Regions from separate parts of the Kitasatospora sp. NPDC022785 genome, predicted to be linked through region 2. Evidence: riboswitches for the same ligand, from Rfam matches in the RefSeq annotation. Region 2 holds a riboswitch; the other holds the start of a gene.

Region 1 (7,742 bases), on a different contig from region 2:
GCTGATCGGCCGGCCGCAGGACTCCTGGCTGGCCGCCTGGAGCCGGGCCGACGCGGCGATCTCCCAGCCGGTGGACCCGGTGGCGCTGGCCGAGGCCGCCGCCACCCTTCTCCGGGCCCGGCTGGCGAAGCGGACACCGGCCACCCGGTAGAAGGCGGACACCGGTGGCCCGGTAAGAGGGAGCGCATCTCACCAGGAGAGAAGAAGGGTCGCGGCGGGACGGTGGCGTCCCGCCGCTCGATAGGCTGACTCCAACCCTACGGAGATCCCTTTCCGGGAACCGACGAGAGCTGGAGTCAGCCATGGTGAACGTGAACCCTGCGAACGGCGGCAAGGACCCCGTGCAGGTGGTCCGCACCTGGCCGGACATCCTGTCGGTGCTGCTGCGGGGCGAGGACCTCGGCCAGGCGGACACCACGTGGGCGATGGACCGGATCATGAGCGGCGAGGCCTCCCCGGCCCAGGTGGCCGGCTTCATGGTGGCGCTGCGGGCCAAGGGCGAGACGGTCGGGGAGATCGCCGGCCTGGTGGACGCGATGTACGCGCACGCCGAACCGCTCTCCATCCCCGGCCCGGCGGTGGACGTCGTCGGCACCGGCGGCGACCGCGCCAAGACCGTCAACATCTCGACCATGTCGGCGATCGTCGCGGCGGCGGCCGGCGCCAAGGTGGTCAAGCACGGCAACCGGGCCGCCTCCTCGGCGAGCGGCTCCTCGGACGTGCTGGAGAAGCTGGGCATCGCCCTCGACCTCTCCGCCCGGAGGGTCGCCGAGGTGGCCGAGGAGATCGGGCTCACCTTCTGCTCCGCCGCCATGTTCCACCCGTCGATGCGGCACGCCGCCACGGCCCGGCGCGACCTCGGGGTGCCGACGGCGTTCAACATCCTGGGCCCGCTGACCAACCCGGCCAAGGTGACGGCCCACGCGATCGGCTGCTTCGACACGCGGCTGGCCGGGCTGATCGCCGGGGTGCTGGCCCGGCGCGGCTCCAGTGCGCTGGTCTTCCGCGGCGACGACGGTCTGGACGAGCTGACCATCACCACCACCTCGCGGGTCTGGATCGTGCGGGGCGGCGAGGTCCGCGAGACCACCTTCGACCCGCGCGAGGTCGGTATCGAGCCGGTCGGCATCGAGGCGCTGCGCGGCGCGGACCCGGCGTACAACGCGGACGTCGCCCGTCGGCTGCTGGCCGGGGAGCGCGGGCCGGTGCGGGACGCCGTCCTGCTGAACACGGCGGCGGCGCTGGTGGCGCTGGACCTCACCGACGCGCCGCTCACCGGGCAGCTGGCGGCGGGCATGGAGCGGGCCGCGGCCGCCATCGACTCGGGCGCCGCACTGGACCTGCTGAAGCGCTGGTCGGAGGCCACCAGCAAGGCGTGAGGCGGTAGTTGGGGCTCGCGCGGGGGAGTGACCCCGGGCGGGCCCCGCCGCATGAGCGCGCCGGGCCCGGGCGGCCCGCAGGCGGGAGCGCGAGCCCCGTCCGGATGGTGGACCTGTGTTTGACCACCCGGCGGACGCGACCTAGAGTCTTCGGCAGGTCATGAGTGACAGCGCCAAGCCCCAGCTTGCTGTCCGGCAACCCTCCGTCCGTGGCGGGGTGCCCTGGGTGAGGACCGGGTCCCGCGGCAATCCGTCCGCGTGACAAGCGCGGACGCCGGCGACACGCACTCCCCGGGGTCCTTCACCCAGGAGGAGTGCATCCCCATGTCCGTCGCCACCGAACTCTGCGCCCCGCTCCCCGTCCTCGGCCACGACGTCCTGGTCCCGCTGGCCAGCGGCGAGAAGGTCACCTACGCGGCGCTCGACTACGCGGCCAGCTCCCCGGCGCTCCAGCGGGTCTGGGACGACGTCGCCGCCTACGCCCCCTACTACGGCAGCGTGCACCGCGGCGCCGGCTACCTGTCGCAGCTCTCCACCGACCTGTTCGAGCAGAGCCGCCGTACCGTCGCCGAGTTCCTCGGCCTGCGCGAGGGCGACCAGGTGGTCTTCACCCGGGCCACCACCGACTCGCTGAACCTGCTGGCCGGTGCCGTCCCGGCCGGCACCCGGGTCTTCGCGTTCGAGACCGAGCACCACGCCTCGCTGCTGCCCTGGGCGCACGCCGGACTGGACGTCACCTACCTGCGCGCTCCGCGCTCGAGGGCCGAGGCGGTCGCCGCCCTGGACGCCGCACTGGCCGCGGCCCCCGAGGGCCCCAAGCTGCTCTGCGTCACCGGCGCCTCCAACGTCACCGGCGAGCTCTGGCCGGTCGCCGAGCTGACCGCGACCGCGCACCGGTACGGCGCCCGGGTGGTGCTGGACGCCGCGCAGCTCGCCCCGCACCACCGGGTCTCGGTGCGCGAGCTGGACGTGGACTGGATCGCCTTCTCCGGGCACAAGATCTACGCGCCGTTCGGCGCCGGCGTGCTGGCCGGCCGGGCCGACTGGCTGGACGCGGCCGAGCCGTACCTGGCCGGCGGCGGCGCCACCCGTACGGTGGCCCGGGAGACCGACGGCTCGGTGGCCGTCCAGTGGCACACCGGCCCGGCCCGGCACGAGGCCGGCTCGCCGAACGTGATCGGCGCCTACGCCGTCGCCTCGGCCTGCCGGGCGCTGACCGACGCCGGCTTCGACGCGCTCGAGGCCCGTGAGCAGCAGCTGGTCGCCCGGCTGAAGGCCGGTCTGGCGGAGGTTCCGCAGGTCAAGGTGCTCAACCTGTTCGGCGCCGACTCGGCCCGGGTGGGAGTGCTCTCCTTCGTCGTCCAGGGCTGGAACAGCTCGCACTTCTCGGCCGCGCTCTCCGCCGAGTACGGCATCGGGGTGCGCGACGGCCTGTTCTGCGCGCACCCGCTGCTGCGCACGCTGCTCGGCGACGAGGAGGTGGCACCGTCCGAGTGCGGCGCGCCGGAGCCGTCGCTGCCGGGTGAGCGGAGCCTGAACGCGATCCGGGTCAGCTTCGGCGCCGGCACCCCGGACGAGCACATCGAGCGCTTCCTGACCGCCGTCCGCGAGCTGGTCACGGACGGCGCGGCCTGGAACTACCGCAACGAGGGCGGCCGCTGCGTCGTGGACACGCGGCGGGAGGGCTGAGCCCTACTCGTCGAGGCCGAGCGCGAAGGCGGCCTCGAGGTCGTGCTGGGAGTAGGTGCGGAAGGCGATCTGGGTCTCGGTGTGGGCCACGCCCGGGACCTTGTTCAGCCGGCCGGGGATCACCTCGGCCAGGTCGTCGTGCCGGCGCACCCGGACCATCGCGACCAGGTCGTAGCCGCCCGTGACCGAGTAGACCTCGCTGACGCCCTCGATGGCCGCGATCGCCTCGGCGATCTCCGGGATGCGGTCGACGCTGGTCTTGATCAGGACGATGGCGGTGATCACTGTTCGGGCTCCTTTGTGAGGTGCGGCCAGGGTATCGGGCGTCAGCCCGACCGTCGCGGGGGGCGGGTGGCCACCGTGCAGGCGTACAGGAAGCCGGCCGAGAAGCCGATCACGTGGACGAGGTAGGCCACCCCGGGCCCGGCCGAGTGCACCGACCACCACTGCAGGGCGAACCAGAGACCGAGCACCAGCCAGGCCGGGAACCGCAGCGGGAGGAAGAGCAGGAGTGGTACGAGCGTGGTGACGCGGGCGTGCGGATGCAGCCTCAGGTAGGCGCCGAGGACGGCCGAGATCGCCCCCGAGGCGCCGATCAGCACCCGGGTGGAGTCCGGCGAGTGCGCCTCGGCCAGCGCGAAGCCGTACGTGGCGAGCGAGCCGGCGGCCAGGTAGAAGAGGGCGAAGCGGGCCCGGCCGAGCCGTTCCTCGACGGTGGGGCCGAAGACATAGAGGAAGAGCAGGTTGCCCAGCAGGTGCAGCCAGCCGGCGTGCAGGAAGAGCGCGCTGAGCACCGCGAGCGCCGGATGCTTGCCGGGGGTCGGCCGGGCCGGGCAGCCGGGCACCGGGTCGGGGGCCTCGGCGAGCTGTTCGGCGGTCAGCGGGCGCCCGGCCAGCAGCTCGGCCGGGACGGCGCCCCAGCGCTGCTCGTACCGCTGCTCCGCGCAGACCCGGTCCTGGCCGCGCCCGTACAGCGGGTTGAGCCCGGCGGCCGGGCCGAGCAGGAAGACCAGGGTGTTGAGCGCGATCAGCGCGTAGCTGACGGCCGGGACGGGAGTTGCCGGGCGGCCGGCCCGCGCACCGGTGTGGTCGAGGACCGGGATCGCCATGCGGCCAAGCATCCCTCCGCCCGGCACGGGCGGCACCGGGCTTACGGCAGGTGGGCTACGTCCTGTCCGGTCGAGGGGTTGTCCGCGGACTCCTGGGGTCGCCCGCGAGCGGGAGTTCGCGGACCTGCCCCGGGGGCGTGTCCGGGCCGCCCGATCGCTGTGACCGGTGGTCGGGACGGTTGCCTCAGGCAATAGGCTTGGGGCGGGCATTCCCGCCTCCCGCCGCCGATGCCGGGGCTCCGGGGGGAGCGCCTGAGCCCACCCAGGGACCACCCGAGAGGACCCCCGATGACCGTCCCCGCCCTGACTGCCGAGACGCGTTGGCGCTGCACCCTGTGCGGCAACCTGACCCGTTTCGACGTGACCCGTTCCGCCCGGGTCACCGAGTTCCTCCACTTCGACCTGGCCGGCGAGTCCAAGGTGGAGGAGACCGAGGTGCTCAGCGAGACCATCGAGTCGGTGCGCTGCCGCTGGTGCAACGCGGTGGACCAGGTCGAGCTCGTGGCCCGCCCCGGGGCCGAGGACGCCGAGGCTGCCGAGGCCGCCGAGCAGGGTTGATGCCCGGCCCGTGCGGAGGGCGGCGGTGCGGGGCACGGCCGCCCGCCGCACGGGACAATACAGACAGAGCGCACGGAGCGTGAGGACGAGGGCGGCCGCCGTTGGCCGTGCCGCTGGAACAGGATCGGAGCCTAGGACGTGGTGGACGCAGCGAAGGAGCCCGCGGGGCCGCAGGGGCGGCAGCCCGCTGTGGACGCGCAGGCGCCGGACGCGGCCGAGGCAGCCCCGTCCGCGCCCGCCCCGGCCGGAGACCCGCTGTCGGACGGGACGGCCGGCGCCGAGGAGTCCGGCGGTGACGAGCCGGCGGCAGAGCACGCCGACGGGACGGCGGCGGCTGCCGAGAAGGCCGCGGAGCGGGCGTCGGAGAAGCTCGACCGACCGCTGCCCGAGGGCGTGCGCCGCCGGGTGGTCGGCCTCGCCGCGGACGCGCTCGGCGGGCTGCCGCCGGGCGAGCTGCCGCAGACGCTGCGCCAGTACGCCAAGTTCACCCCGGCCCGGCGGGCCAAGTACGCGGCCACCGCGCTGGCTGCCGCGCTGGAGTCCGAGCCGGCCTTCCGGGTGCGGATAGCGGAGCGGCTGCGGCTGGGCCAGCCCGATCTGGTCAAGGCGCTGGAGTCCGGCAGCGTGCCCGGGGCCGCCGATCCGATGGACGTCGCGGCCGCCGCCTACCTGGTGCGTTCGGCGGGCTGGAGCCGGCTGGTGTCCGAGGCCGGCGAGGAGGCGGAGCGGGCCGGCGCCGAGGGCGCGGCCGCCGAGGCGGCCCGGCTGGTGGAGAAGCTGCAGGCGGAGCTGGCCGAGGTGCGGTCCGCGGCGCGCTCCGATCTGGACCGGCAGCGGACCGAGTCGGAGGACGTCCGCAAGGAGGCCGACTCGCTGCGCCGGAAGGTGCGGTCGCTGGAGAGCGACACCCGCAGGGCCCAGGCCGAGACCCGCCGGCTCAGCGCCGAACTGGAGGCGCTGAAGACGCAGTCGGGAGCCGAGCGCAGCGCGGCCGAGAACGAGGCGCGCCGGCTGCGGCACCGGATCTCCGAGCTGGAGAACGCCGCCGAGCAGGGCCGCCGGTCGGCCCGTGAGGGGCGCAGCGTCGAGGACATGCGGCTGCGGTTGCTGCTGGACACCGTGCTGCAGTCGGCGCAGGGCCTCCAGCGGGAGCTGGCCCTGCCGGTCTCCCAGATCCGGCCGGCCGACCTCGTGGAGGCGGTGGTCCCGGGTGCGGCCTCGCCGCACGACGTGGCCCGGCGCGGGCTGGCCGAGGACGATCCGGCGCTGCTGGACCAGCTACTGGCGATCCCGCAGGTCCATCTGGTGGTGGACGGCTACAACGTGACCAAGACCGGCTATCCGGCACTGCCGCTGGAGCAGCAGCGGATCCGGCTGCTGGGCGGGCTGGCGATGCTGGCGCAGCGCACCCAGGCGGAGGTCACCTGTGTGTTCGACGGCCAGGACCTGGACGTACCGGTGATCATGGCGCCGCCGCGCGGGGTCCGGGTGCGGTTCAGCCGGACCGGGGAGACGGCGGACGAGCTGATCAGGCGCCTGGTGCGGGCCGAGCCCCAGGGCCGGCCGGTGGTCGTGGTCTCCACCGACCGGGAGGTCGCGGAGGGCGTGCGCAAGGCGGGTGCGCGCCCTGTCGCCTCGGTGCTGCTGCTGAACCGGCTGGCCCGGCCGTAGGCTGTCCCGGGCCCCGCCGGACGGGGTGACGCCTGGTCAGCGCGGGGCTTGCGGTGCTGTGGCGATCTCGTGAAGTCATGGCGGCGGGGCGGAGTTCACGCCAACGGGGGAGTGGCGCAAAGCCTGGATCTTCACTAGGGTCTGGCGTCAAACCTATTTTCCGGATTCTCACTCGATTGGGTGAGTCCGTAAAAGGAAGGAGCCGGTCACTTGGCCTCCCACCGCCGTCCCAAGCAGCCGAGCCGCGCGCGGGTCTCCGTGCTCACCGCTGCCGCGGCGACCGCGGTCGCCCTCTCCGCCCAGGTCGCCGCCCACGCCGCGCCGACCCCGTCCCCCAAGAAGGAGGACGTGAAGGCGCAGATCGACCAGCTCCAGGAGGAGGCCGAGCAGGCGACCGAGAAGTACAACGGCGCCAAGGAGCGGGCCGACCAGCTCCGCAAGCAGGCCGACCAGCTCCAGGACCAGGTGGCACGCGGCCAGGACCAGATGACCCAGCTTCAGGGCGGGCTGGCCGCGGTGGCCGGCGAGCAGTACCGCACCGGTGGCATCGACCCGTCCGTGCAGCTGATGCTCTCCTCCGACCCGTCCGGCTACCTGGACAAGGCCTCCAGCGTGCAGCAGGCCAGCTCCAGCCAGGCCGACGCGCTCAAGGGCCTCCAGGACCAGCAGCGCCGGCTGGACCAGCAGAAGACCGAGGCCGCCGCGATCCTCGCCTCGCTGGACACCACGACCAAGGACCTGAACCAGTCCAAGGCCGAGGTCAACAAGAAGCTGAAGGAGGCCCAGGACCTGCTGAACTCGCTGAGTGCGGCGGACCGGGCCGCGCTGAAGGCCGCCCAGCAGCAGGACGACCGGGCCTCGCGCGGTAGCGAGCGTGCCGACCTCGGCAGCCTGCCGCAGGCCTCCGGTCTCGCCGGGGCGGCCGTCTCCAACGCGATGAGCAAGCAGGGCTCGCCGTACATCTGGGGCGCCACCGGCCCGAGCACCTTCGACTGCTCCGGCCTGATGGTCTGGGCGTACGGGAAGGCCGGCGTCTCGCTGCCGCGCACCTCGCAGGCACAGGGCAACGTCGGCACCCGGGTGCCCTCGCTCGCCGAGGCCCAGCCGGGCGACCTGATCATCTACCGCGACGACCGCAGCCACGTCGCGATGTACATCGGCAACGGCATGGTGGTGCACGCGCCGCACACCGGCGATGTGGTGAAGGTGATGAAGGCCGACGCGATGAAGATCAACACCATCCGCCGGGTCTGACGGACCGACACGCCCAGGGGCCGGGATCCGGCCCTGTGATCCGCGCCACCTCCGAGCGGGGGTGGCGTCGGTGTTCCCGGCC
Region 2 (7,742 bases):
CGGGCTGACCAACGCCAGCTTCTACCCGTTCGGTGACCCGGCCTGGGTCGAGGTCAGCAACCGGATCAAGGCGGGGATCGGCGGGGCCGTGACCGGGGACGCCAAGCAGGTGCTGGAGGGGCTGCAGGAGGCCGCGGTCAAGGAGGCCGCCCGGGTCCGGAAGTGAACCCGGGGGCCGCCGGGTGCTGCGTCAGAGGGTGATCGCGTAGGCCTTGCGCAGGGTCTCGTGGACCGTCCAGGTGGTGCGGTCGCCGGCGCGCAGGACGGCGCAGTCGCCCGGGCCGACGTGCAGGGTCGGGCCGCCCTCGATCTCGATGGTGGCCCGGCCGCTCAGCACCACGAACAGCTCGTCCGCCTCGACGTCGGTGACCACGCCCGGGGTGATCTGCCAGATGCCGCGGAGCTGGCGGCCGTCGGGGGACTCGGAGAGGACGCGGCCGGAGACCTCGGGAGTGCCGGAGACGATCTGGGCCGGGTCCAGCGGGTCGGGTTCGAGATCGGCGGTGGGGATGTGCAGCGCGAAACTTTCGGTCATGGGCCGACGCTAGTGGGGGCGCGGACGTCGTGCGGGGCGCAGAGTGTGTCGGGTGCGCGGGGGAGAATGACACTCCGTAGTGGTGGGCGGAGGTGGAGCGTGGACGAGCTGAGCGAGCGGGACCAGGCGGTGCTGGAGCTCGAAGGACGCCAGTGGCGTACGGCGGGGGCCAAGGAGCGGGCCGTCCGGGAGGAGCTGGGGCTCTCCAGTACGCGGTACTACCAGCTGCTGAACGCCCTGCTGGACCGGCCGGAGGCGCTGGCGCATGCGCCGGTCCTGGTGAACCGGCTGCGGCGGGTGCGGGAGGCCCGGCGGGGGGCCCGGTAACCCGGCGGGTGCTTCGGCGGGCACGGCTGGGTATGGGTCCCGGCATGGGGCTTGAGGAGACTTTGCAGCTGAGGACGGACGCCGGACGCCAGGGCCTGGAGGCGGTCCTCGCCTCGCCGCGCGACGCGGTGGTGGCGCTGGACTTCGACGGGACGCTCGCGCCGATCGTGGCCGATCCCGACCGGGCGCGGGCGCACCCCGGGGTGGTGGGGGCGCTGCGGGGGCTGGCACCGCGGGTGGGCGCGACGGTGGTGGTCACCGGCCGGCCGGCCGGGCTGGCCGTCGAGTACGGCGGGTTCGACGGCATCGACGGTGTGGTGGTGCTGGGGCACTACGGGGCCGAGCGCTGGGAGGGCGGCGTGGTGACGGCGCCGCCGGTCCACCCGGGGGTGGACGCGGCGCGGGCGGTGCTGGACGCCGCGCTGGCGGCGGCCGGTGCGCCGGCGGGGACGTGGGTGGAGGACAAGGGGCGCTCGCTGGCGGTGCACACGCGGCGGACGGAGGCCCCGCAGGAGGCGCTGGAGCTGCTGCGCGCGCCGGTGGAGGCCCTGGCCGCGGAGCACGGGCTGGTGGTGGAGCCGGGCCGGCTGGTGCTGGAGCTGCGGCCGCCCGGGGTCGACAAGGGGGCCGCGCTGAGCGGGTTCCTGCGGGAGCGGGGCGCGCGGACGGTGCTGTACGCCGGGGACGACCTGGGGGACGTGGCGGCCTTCGCGGCGGTGGAGAAGCTGCGCGCGGAGGGCGTGGCCGGGCTGCTGGTGTGCAGCGCCGCGGCCGGGGACGCGCCGGTGAGGGAGCTCGCCGACCGGGCCGACCTGGTGGTCGACGGCCCGGCCGGCGTGGTCGAACTGCTGGAGCGGTTGGGGGCGGAGCTCGGCCGGCGGGAGTGATCAGCCGAGAGCGGCGAGCTGGTCGAGGAACCACTGCTGGGGCGGCAGCGCCGTCGCGGCGGCGGCGAGGCGCTTCGTGCGGTCGGCGCGTTCGCCGGCGGGCATGGTGAGCGCGGTGTGCAGGGCCTCGGCGGTGGCGACGACGTCGTACGGGTTGACGGTGAGGGCGTCGTCGGCCAGCTCGGCGTACGCGCCGGCCTCGCGGGAGAGGACGAGCGCGCAGCCGCGGTCGGAGACCACCGGCACCTCCTTGGCGACCAGGTTCATGCCGTCGCGGATCGGGTTGACCAGGGCGACGTCCGCCAGCCGGTAGGCGGCCAGCGACCGCGGGAAGTCGTCGTTGACGTGCAGGATCAGCGGCTGCCAGGTGGGCGTGGCGAACTCGGCGTTGATCTCGGCGGCGAGCTGCCGGACCCGGGCGGTGTACTCGCGGTACTCGGCGAGGTCGGTGCGGGACGGGTACGCGAAGGCGAGGTGGACGACGCGGTCCCGCCACTCGGGGTGGGTGTTCAGGAGGTGCCGGAACGCCTGGAAGCCGCGGACGATGTTCTTGCTCAGCTCGGTGCGGTCGACCCGGACGACGGTGCGGCGGTCGCCGACGGCCTCGCGCAGGGCGGCGAGGCGCTCGTCGACGTCCGGGCGGTGGGAGCGCTCGCGCAGGAAGTCGGCGTCGGCCCCGAGGGCGTGGACGCCGAGCCGGGTGGTGCGGCCCCGGAGGGTGACGGTGAGCTCGGTGCGGTCGACGGTGGCGCCGAGGAGCTGCTCGCAGCAGTCGGCGAACGCCAGGGCCCAGCGGCGGGTGAGGAAGCCGGCCCGGTCGGCGCCGAGGATGCCGGTGAGGACGGCCTCGGCGACGTAGTCGGGCAGCAGCCGGAAGTACTCCGGCGGGGCCCAGGGGGTGTGCGAGAAGTGGCCGATCCGCAGGTCGGGCCGGGCGGCGCGGAGCAGGGCCGGGGTCAGCGAGAGGTGGTAGTCCTGCACCAGGACGGCCGCTCCCGGGGCGGCCTCGGCGGCGAGGGCGTCGGCGAAGGCGGTGTTGTAGGCCGTGTAGGCCTGCCATTCGGTGCGGAACCCGGCGTCGAAGGAGGGGGCCGTGGGGGTGGCGTAGAGCAGGTGGTGGACGAACCAGAGGGTCGAGTTGGCCACGCCGTTGTAGGCGCGGGCGAAGGTCTCCGGGTCTATGCCCAGCATGCGGACGGCCTGCCCGCCGGTATCGTGGCCGGCCCGGTCGAGGCGGCCGTCCGGCGCCTCCCGGGCGGCCCGGCGGTCGGCGTCGCCCAGGGCCGCGCAGACCCAGACGGCCTCAGGGTCGTCGATGGCGGAGAGCCCGGAGACCAGGCCGCCGCCTCCTCTCCGGAGGGTCAGGGTGCCGTCGTCCGCGGTGCTGAACGACACCGGTCCCCGGTTGGAGGCCACCAGGACGGGGGCGGTGCCGGTCGGATTCGAACGTTCGGTCGTGAGATCGCCCATGACTGGTTGGTTGCCGGGGGTCTGCGGACCCAAACCCTTCAGTGCCGGGTGGCGTACTCGGGGACGGTGTGCATCGGGGGGCGTTCGAGGGCGGTGACCGGGTGGGTGTGGGCGGTGAACGCGCGGGTTTCCGGGTCACGGGTGAACTGGGTGAGCAGCGGGTGCACCAGGTCGGCGGAGGCCTTGAGCCGGTGGGTGCGGTCGAGCCGTTCCAGCGCCGTGCGGTAGATGGTGGCGGCCATCCGGCCGAGCGCCTGGCCGTCCTGGTGGCGGTGGTGGCGGACGCCGACGTCGACCTGGGCGAGGGCGTCCAGGCCGGCGGTCTCCAGGGCGTCGACCAGCAGGCCGAGTTCGACGCCGTAGCCGGTGGGGAACGGGAGGCGTTCGAGCAGGGAGCGGCGGGCCGCGTACTCGCCGCCGAGGGGCTGGACGAAACCGGCGAGTTCCGGCCAGTGCAGGTTGAGCAGCGGGCGGGCGACCAGCTCGGTGACCCGGCCGCCGCCGGCCGGCACCACGGCTCCTTCGGTCTCCAGCGGCCGGTCGTACATGGCCTTGACCAGCTGGATCTCCGGTTCGGTGAGCAGCGGGCCGACGATGCCGGAGACGAAGGCCGGGTCGAACTCGCGCAGGTCGGCGTCGACGAAGCAGACGATCTCCCCACGGGTGACCAGCAGCGAGCGCCAGAGCACCTCGCCCTTGCCGGGGGCGGCCGGCAGCCGGGGGAGGATGTCGTCGCGGTGGACCACCCGGGCGCCGGCCTCGGCGGCCTCGGCGGCGGTGCGGTCGGCGGAGCCGGAGTCGACCACGACCAGTTCGTCGACCAGCGGCAGGCGTTCCATCAGTTCGCGGCGGATGGTGCGGACGATGTCGCCGACGGTGGCCTCCTCGTCCAGGGCGGGCAGGACGACGCTGACGGTGCCCGCGCGGCCGGCGGCCCGCTTGGCGTCCAGCAGGGTGCGCACCGGACGGTCGGCCGCGCTCCACGACCGGCGGCGCAGCCAGGACGCCGCCTGTGGGAGGAGCTCGGGTGTCGGGTCGGCGGGCACGGGTCTCTCCTCGGCGGGGGGTCGGCTGGGACGGGCTGGGAAGGGCCGGGACGGGTCATCTCGCGTGGCGGACGGTCCCGTTCGGGGTTGACGCCTTCGGATACAGTCTTCGTACAGCGGTCGGACCTTCGCACGCCGGGGTCACCGTTGAGCAAGACCAACAACTTCACAGAGCTCATCCAGAGGGACTGAGGGAACGGCCCGTTGACGTCCCGGCAACCTTCTCGCGCGGCTGTCGTTACAGGCCCCGGCGGGACAGGTGCCAATTCCGGCCTGTGGCGCGACCGCGTCACGGGGAAGATGAGGAGAGAGGCCTCCGCCATCATGGCTATCACTGCGACGACTCCTTCTGGCGCCGCACCCGCAACCGTTGACCTCGGCCCCGCCGCCGCCCTGTCCTGTCGCGAGTGCGGTAGCCGGTTCCCGCTCGGTCCGAGCTTCGCCTGTCTGGAGTGCTTCGGGCCGCTGGAGATCGCGTACGACTTCGGCGGCGAGGCCGCGGAGGAGCTGCGCAAGCGGATCGAGGCCGGGCCGGCGTCGATCTGGCGGTACGCGCCGCTGCTGCCCGTGCCGGCCGACGTGGCCGGGAAGCCCAACCTGAACCCCGGCTGGACCCCGCTGGTGAAGGCGGACAACCTGGGCCGCGAGCTCGGGTTCACCGCCCAGCTGCACATCAAGGACGACTCCGGGAACCCGACCCACTCGTTCAAGGACCGCGTGGTCGCCTGTGCGATCGAGGCGGCGCGGGCGTTCGGTTTCACCACGCTCTCCTGCTCCTCGACCGGCAACCTGGCCGGTGCGGTGGGCGCCGCGGCCGCCCGGGCCGGTTTCAAGTCCTGCGTGTTCATCCCGCACGACCTGGAGCAGGGCAAGGTCGTGATGGCCGGTGTCTACGGCGGTGAGCTGGTGGGCATCGAGGGCAACTACGACGACGTGAACCGCTTCTGCTCGGAGCTGATCGGCGACCCGGCCGGCGAGGGCTGGGGCTTCGTCAACGTCAACCTGCGCCCGTACTACGGCGAGGGCTCGAAGACGCTGGCGTACGAGATCTGCGAGCAGCTGGGCTGGCGCCTGCCGGAGCAGATCGTGATCCCGATCGCGTCGGGTTCGCAGCTGACCAAGATCGACAAGGGGCTACAGGAGCTGATCAGGCTCGGTCTGGTCGAGGACCGGCCGTACAGGATCTTCGGTGCCCAGGCGGCGGGCTGCTCGCCGGTGTCGGTGGCCTTCAAGACCGGCAGCGACGTGATCCGCCCCGTCAAGCCCGACACCATCGCCAAGTCGCTGGCGATCGGCAACCCGGCCGACGGCCCGTACGTGCTGGACATCGCCCGCCGCACCGGCGGCGCCGTCGAGGACGTGACGGACGCCGAGGTGGTGGCCGCGATCAAGCTGCTGGCCCGGACCGAGGGCATCTTCGCCGAGACCGCGGGCGGGGTGACCGTCGGAGTACTGAAGAAGCTGGTCGAGACCGGGCAGCTGGACCCGGCCAAGGAGACCGTCGCGATCAACACCGGCGACGGCCTGAAGACGCTGGACGCCGTCTCCGACGCCGGGATGACCGCCGTCATCCGCCCGACGCTGGCGTCGTTCCGCGACGCCGGCCTCGCGTCCGCCTGACCCCTCCACCCCGCCGCAAGGAGAAGCCCCATGAGCGCCAACGTCCGCATCCCGACCATCCTGCGCACCTACACCGGCGGCGCCGCCGAGGTGGCCGCCGAGGGTGCCACTCTCGGTGAGGTCATCGCCGACCTGGAGAAGAACCACGCCGGGATCGCCGCCCGGATCCTGGACGACACCGGCAAGCTGCGCCGTTTCGTCAACGTCTACGTCAATGACGACGACGTGCGGTTCGCGGAGGGCCTGGCGACCGAGATCGCGGACGGCGCGAGCGTTTCGATCATTCCCGCGGTGGCCGGCGGCTGCTGAGCCGCACCGCCGACGGGAAGGCCGTCCGGGTGTACGGAATTCCGTACACCCGGACGGCCTTCGCATTTCCCCGCGAGCTTCCGGGTGTTCCCGGGGTGTCCCAGGTGCTTCCGGGATTCTTCCGGGGCCGCCGTGAAGGCCGCCCGCCCGGGCGCTTTCCCGGGCCGTCCCCGCGCGCCGCATTCCGGCGGGAATATTTCCCCGGCCAGTCGGAGTAGAGTGTCGCTCGGCCGGGAAGAGGGCCTCCCCTCCCCCCTCGCACCGGTCGTCGCCCCCCTGTTGCGCCCCGTACCGCCGGTGTCTGTCCGGCCGCTGAGACCGGCGCCGGGCCCGCGGCCGTGAAACATGTCAGGCCGGTGTCAGAATTCTTGAGGGCATTTGGGTAATTCGTCCGCTATGTCCGGCGTGAAATGTGAAGTTTCTGGGCTTTTGGCCCGTCCTGTCCCCTGACGGGCCAGGGGAATTCCCGGCGGCTGGCTCTGTTGCAGAGGGCGTCGAGCCGGATACATTCAGCCGCGGTCGACGCAATCGCCCCTTCATCGGACACCGTCCGGTGGCTCGGCGGGGGGATTGTGGCGTGCACGGCTGCGCCCAGGGGGGGTTCCCCGGGCCGGCCTCAAACCAGACCCGGGCCCGCGACCTGCGGGCGCGTGAAGGGCCAGCACAGCACTAGGGGAGTTCGGAATGGCTCAGGGCACCGTCAAGTGGTTCAACGCGGAGAAGGGCTACGGCTTCATCGCGGTCGACGGTGGTGCGGACGTCTTCGTCCACTACAGCGCGATCCAGATGGACGGCTACCGCACCCTTGAGGAGGGCCAGCGGGTCGAGTTCGAGATCTCTCAGGGGCAGAAGGGCCCGCAGGCGGACATGGTCCGCGCGGCGGTCTGACCTTTCCGGCACCCAGGAGTTCGGCTCGGCCCATCGGCTGGTGCACCTCTTGCTTCGCGACGGGCCCGTGCGACACATGTCGTACGGGCCCGTCGCCGTGTCCGGGGAGTGGCCGGTGCGGCTCGCGGGTTGCCCATTGGGCTTGCACTCGCCCACCCAGAGTGCTAATCATTGGCGTTAGCACTCACAGCGTGAGAGTGACAGCGGACCGGGTCGGTGAGGCCCCCGGGAGCGGTAGGGGAAAGGACCCCCGCACACCAGGGCCGTCCGTCGCGGGCACCCCTTGGTCCGAGCAGTCGACCGTGTCCCGGAGGACCACTTCTGATGGCCAAGATCATCGCCTTTGATGAGGAAGCTCGCCGCGGCCTTGAGCGTGGCATGAACCAGCTCGCCGACGCAGTGAAGGTCACGCTCGGCCCCAAGGGTCGCAACGTCGTGCTGGAGAAGAAGTGGGGCGCCCCCACGATCACCAACGACGGTGTCTCCATCGCCAAGGAGATCGAGCTCGAGGACCCCTACGAGAAGATCGGCGCGGAGCTCGTCAAGGAGGTCGCCAAGAAGACCGACGACGTCGCGGGTGACGGCACCACCACCGCCACCGTGCTCGCCCAGGCGCTCGTCCGCGAGGGTCTGCGCAACGTCGCCGCCGGCGCCAACCCG

Evidence for each region. Region 2 has a riboswitch for S-adenosylmethionine ahead of thrC (threonine synthase). Riboswitches for the same ligand answer to the same signal wherever they lie in the genome.
Region 1: it holds a riboswitch for S-adenosylmethionine, as region 2 does, so the genes downstream of both, ACZ3YO_RS01145 (aminotransferase class V-fold PLP-dependent enzyme) here and thrC (threonine synthase) in region 2, are expected to answer to the same signal.

The regions. Positions count from the first base shown of each region.
Region 1 is NZ_JBVHHB010000001.1:265,647-273,388, forward strand. Features, by position in the region: gene ACZ3YO_RS01135 (hypothetical protein) at 1-151, shown strand, start outside; gene trpD (anthranilate phosphoribosyltransferase) at 303-1,379, shown strand; SAM riboswitch class IV at 1,536-1,653, shown strand; gene ACZ3YO_RS01145 (aminotransferase class V-fold PLP-dependent enzyme) at 1,704-3,068, shown strand; gene ACZ3YO_RS01150 (Lrp/AsnC ligand binding domain-containing protein) at 3,072-3,353, opposite strand; gene ACZ3YO_RS01155 (rhomboid family intramembrane serine protease) at 3,395-4,177, opposite strand; gene ACZ3YO_RS01160 (hypothetical protein) at 4,466-4,735, shown strand; gene ACZ3YO_RS01165 (NYN domain-containing protein) at 4,991-6,406, shown strand; gene ACZ3YO_RS01170 (C40 family peptidase) at 6,617-7,660, shown strand.
Region 2 is NZ_JBVHHB010000030.1:2,481-10,222, forward strand. Features, by position in the region: gene ACZ3YO_RS33550 (extracellular solute-binding protein) at 1-166, shown strand, start outside; gene ACZ3YO_RS33555 (cupin domain-containing protein) at 191-535, opposite strand; gene ACZ3YO_RS33560 (DUF3263 domain-containing protein) at 602-862, shown strand; gene otsB (trehalose-phosphatase) at 907-1,749, shown strand; gene ACZ3YO_RS33570 (alpha,alpha-trehalose-phosphate synthase (UDP-forming)) at 1,750-3,219, opposite strand; gene ACZ3YO_RS33575 (glucosyl-3-phosphoglycerate synthase) at 3,258-4,265, opposite strand; SAM riboswitch class I at 4,438-4,572, shown strand; gene thrC (threonine synthase) at 4,590-5,885, shown strand; gene ACZ3YO_RS33585 (ubiquitin-like small modifier protein 1) at 5,916-6,194, shown strand; gene ACZ3YO_RS33590 (cold-shock protein) at 6,879-7,082, shown strand; gene groL (chaperonin GroEL) at 7,407-7,742, shown strand, end outside.